Regions from separate parts of the Peteryoungia glycinendophytica genome, predicted to be linked through region 1. Evidence: riboswitches for the same ligand, from Rfam matches in the RefSeq annotation. Region 1 holds a riboswitch; the other holds the start of a gene.

Evidence for each region. A riboswitch is a leader RNA that binds a small molecule or an ion and turns the genes downstream of it on or off. The one in region 1 is predicted to bind FMN.
Region 2: linked by a shared signal. The riboswitch ahead of ribB (3,4-dihydroxy-2-butanone-4-phosphate synthase) and the one ahead of FJQ55_RS07595 (DMT family transporter) in region 1 are both predicted to bind FMN.

What each region holds. Positions count from the first base shown of each region.
Region 1 is NZ_VFYP01000001.1:1,560,038-1,562,237, reverse strand. It holds gene FJQ55_RS07600 (esterase-like activity of phytase family protein) at 1-397, opposite strand, end outside; gene FJQ55_RS07595 (DMT family transporter) at 479-1,378, opposite strand; FMN riboswitch at 1,512-1,670, opposite strand; gene hupB (DNA-binding protein HupB) at 1,806-2,081, opposite strand.
Region 2 is NZ_VFYP01000001.1:711,027-713,226, reverse strand. It holds gene FJQ55_RS03430 (FAD/NAD(P)-binding protein) at 295-816, shown strand; FMN riboswitch at 1,007-1,151, shown strand; gene ribB (3,4-dihydroxy-2-butanone-4-phosphate synthase) at 1,268-1,903, shown strand; gene crcB (fluoride efflux transporter CrcB) at 2,085-2,200, opposite strand, start outside.

The sequences.
Region 1 (2,200 bases):
CCTTGGTGGCGATATCGACGACGACGAGCTTGCCGGACGGGTTCGCCTTGCTCTCGGAGGTGTTGATGCCGGCCAGAACCTTGGTGCCGGCAACGGCAACGGAGGTGGGTTCGCCGCCCATCATCAGCGCGCCGCCGGCCTTCGGCCCCTTGGCGTCGGTGATGTCGACGAAGCCGATCGCGCCGAGTGGGCTATCGGAATAAACGAGCGTCGTGCCGTCTTCGGTTGCCGTGACGATTTCCGCCGAGGTCGTCGACAGTTTGTCCTTGTCGGCCGGTAGATTGGTGGCGACTGGGAAGGCGGCGATGCGGTTGAAGACCTGCTCGGCTGCGGCCGGCATGGCGACCGATGCCAGAAGTGCTGCGGTCAAGGCCGCGCGTGTGAAGCCAAACGTCATTGGGGAAACCTCCTGTTGCCGAAGAATGGAACAGGAGGCTTTTGCGTCACCCGGATTACAGGCGCATGACAATCATCCAATTCAGCCCGGAGTTGTTTCTCGCCTTGCTTCCCGGAGCATGAGGAAGAGCGAAGCGCCGAGGATGAGCACCGCGCCGAGCCAGAGATAGCCGCTCGGGGCATAACCGAAGACCAGCCAGCCGGCAAAGACGTTGAGCGGCAGCTTCAGATCATCGAAAGGCTGGACGTAAGCGGCATCGGCGGCGTTGTAGGCGAGCGTCAGGAGATACTGGCCAATGGCCGTCAGCAGGCCGGCTGCGAGTAGCAGCCAGAGTGCTAGACCTTCCGGCACAGAAAAGCCTGAGGCAGCGGCCAGGCCTGCATTGATCGGCGTCAGCAGGACGAGCAGCCAGACCGTCACCGTTTCGGGCGCTTCGTAATGGGTCAGGTTCTTCATGATCAGGGAGGAGCCGCCCCACAGGAGCGCCGAGAGGATGGGCAGCAGAGCTGCTAGCGTGAACGTGTCCGACCAGGGCTGCAGGATGATCATCGCGCCGGTGAAGCCTGCGAGCGTCGCCAGCCAGCGGTCGCGACCGACGGTTTCCCCGAGGAAGAGACGCGCGCCGATGATTATGAAGAAGGGCGAGGTCATGACGAGCGCGATGGCCTGCCAGATCGGGACGGTTGCAAGCCCGGTCACCCAGGCCTGGACACCGAAGGCGGCGAGCAGGACGCGCAGGATGTGGCGGACAGGATAGGCCGTCCTCATGGCGCGCAGGCCGAGGCGAACAAGCAGAGGCAGCGAGAGGATCAGCGCAAAGCCATATTGCCAAAAGGCCGTGGAGGCGGGTGGGAAGTGTAGCGTCATGGCCAGCCACTGGGTCACGACGTTGAGGGCGGCAAAGGCGATGCCGGCGAGAACCATATAACCGGCGCCGATCACGGCGCGGGAACGCAGCAGCGTTGCGGAACTCTGATTCATGTCTCTTTTCCTTTTTCCAAAAGGACCAACACAAATCAGGACAGACGAGGACGACGAGGCCTTCCCCGGACGGGATTAAGCCACACGCAGCAGTGACGCCGACCGGAAATCCGGGTGACGCGTCGCTACCTGACCTCATTCTCTTTCATCCGGACTATGACCGTCGGCTCCGGATTTACACCGGATCTGCTGACCCTGCCCTCCTCCGTTACCGGCAAGAATGACAGGCGCTCGCGGGCTCGAGTTTCCCCTTACCGCCGGTGGGGAATTGCACCCCGCCCTGAGAACGAATTGCCGGAAGACCCGACATGACAGAGATAAGGCAGAGTTTGCTGCAGTGCAAGACAACAAAAAAGCCCGGCACGAGGCCGGGCTTCAGAGGCGTCAGCTGACCATCGCACCGTAGGGTGGCGACGGTCACGACAGATCAGCTGTTGACAGCGTCCTTCAGGCCCTTGCCGGCCGTGAACTTCGGAACGTTGCGAGCCGGGATGTCGACTTCAGCGCCGGTGGACGGGTTGCGGCCTTTGGAGGCTTCGCGACGGGCGACGGTGAAGGCGCCGAAGCCAGCGAGACGGATGTCGCCGCCGTTCTTCAGCTCGGCCTGGACCGTTTCAAAAACGGCATCAACGGCAGAGGCGGCGTCAGCCTTGGTCAGGCCAGCCTTCTCGGCGACCGCGGATACGAGTTCGTTCTTGTTCATGTTTCCACCCTTTCTGATTGGTATGAAACGACTCAAATGATTAAGTCGGGCGGAGAATACGAATGCTTCTGCCCTTCGCAACTCAAAAGCACCCGAAAGCCCCGGAAAACAAGCCGTTT
Region 2 (2,200 bases), 850 kb from region 1:
CTCTCGATGCACTTGCCCGACTGCAGGCGCTCGGCCATGAGGGCAAGGTCACCCTTCTCTCACGATCCGGCCTGCTGCCGCGGGCCCATGCCGGCGGGGGCGTTTCTCTCTTCGGTGACTTCCGCAACGCCGAACTGACCTCTGCGAGGACGCTGCTCAAAGACGCTGCTCAAACAAGTGCGTGTCGCCATCAAAGACGCTGAAACGGAGGGTACTCCCTGGCGATCGGTTTTCGATGCGCTGCGGCAGCATGCTCAGGAACTGAGGCGTGGGCTCCCCATGCGCGAACGCCAGATGTTTCTAAGACGCCTCCGCCGGTGGTACGACGTGCACCGCTACCGCATGCCGCCGCAGGCCGTTGCCGTCCTGCGACAAGGCCTCGACACTGGCCGGGTCACCATGGAGCGGGGTGAACTCGCCTCCGTCACCCGTGACGGTGAAGACCTGCTTGCGGGGGTCGGTCGCAGCGCCGGAGACGCCCTTGTCCGCTGTCGGCGCATACTCCTCGCCACGGGACCCGAACATCGGGCCTATGCCGAGCATCAGAGATTTCTGCTCGGTATGCAGCGGGACGGCTTCATCCAGTCGGATCCACTCGGCCTCGGCCTTGTTGCCTGCGACACGGCGGGGCGTGCACTCACCGTGGCAGGCACCCCCAACACCGGCCTTTTCGTCGTTGGCCCTCCCGCTCGTCCGGCTTTCGGCGAGCTGACGGGTGTACCGGAGATTGCGACTCAAGCAGCGAATGTCGCCGAAAGGATCATCCAAAACTGCGCACGCGAAACGCGGACCTTCGCAATTGGCCAATCGAGCTGACATGTTGGCTCTGCACAAGAACGCGATCAGAGATCCTGCCATTCCAAGTCTCACACATCTACGCCGCGTCGCGCCCCTCGTTCCCTTTGGCCTGTGCGACCCTTGCCTGCGCATCCGCGACACCGATCCAGTTTTTGCTGCATCTGCTCACTTTGCGCTTGAAAAGGCGGAGGCTTCTCCCCTACTTTATCCATGTTCTCAGGGCGGGGCGAAATTCCCCACCGGCGGTATCCGGCTTTGCCGGGAGCCCGCGAGCGCTTTCACTCCGGTGAAAGGCAGCAGATCCGGTGCGATGCCGGAGCCGACGGTTAGAGTCCGGATGAAAGAGAGCATCGGCTGTGCGGTTCCCCGCATTGGGGAGGCGTATGTGCTGTGTTCGCCCAAGGGATTGGATGGCGGCCGAGAGGTCGCGGTTTGACCGCTGCTGCGGTAACCCTTGAAAGGCAATGAAATGACACTTTCGACAATTGAAACTGCACTGGAAGCCTTGTCACGAGGCGGCATGGTTGTAGTCGTGGACGACGAAAACCGCGAGAACGAGGGCGATATCATCGTCGCCTCCGATCATGTGACGCCTGAAACCATCGCATTCATGATGAAATATGCCCGCGGGCTGGTCTGCATCGCAATGGAGGGAGACCGTCTGGATACGCTCGGGATCCCGCTCATGGTTCCGAACAACACCGAATATCTGAAGACGGCCTTCACCGTGTCTGTGGACTACATTCATGGAACGACGACAGGGATTTCAGCGGCAGATCGCGCCGCCACCGTCAGGGCCCTGATGGACGAGACGGCGGCACCTGACGATTTCGCGCGGCCAGGCCATATCTTTCCGTTGCGCGCGCATCCGGACGGCGTGCTGGGGCGCCCGGGACACACGGAAGCTGCCGTGGATCTCGCACGGCTGATCGGTGCGAAACCCTCCGGCGTGATCTGCGAAGTGGCAAACGACGATGGCACGATGGCACGGCTACCCGACCTCATCGTCTTCTGCAAAGAGCACGATTTGCCGCTGATTTCGATCGAGGATCTCATCCGTTACAGGGCGCGTGGCGAGGCGTCTGGGTCGGCTGTTGCGGCCTGAGACACCTCTCGGCTGGAGCGTCTGCGGCGGGGCCGATCCCTGTGTTGAAGGGCCGGGACGGGCCACGTCGCGGGTGCAAAAGCGGCATCATATGCAAGGGCCCGAAAGAGCGTGAGTTTGTCGCCAGACGCCGCGGCTTAATCTTCCGAGGGGGGCTTCCGCCTGCGCGGTGGGTCTTCGCTCAACTCCCCTGACCGGTGAGACGAAGGAGCGAAAGGCCGAGGAAAAGCCCCGCCAAGGACAAGATCACGGAGAAGGCGACATAGCCGGCCGCGAGGCTCCATTGACCGCGTTCCC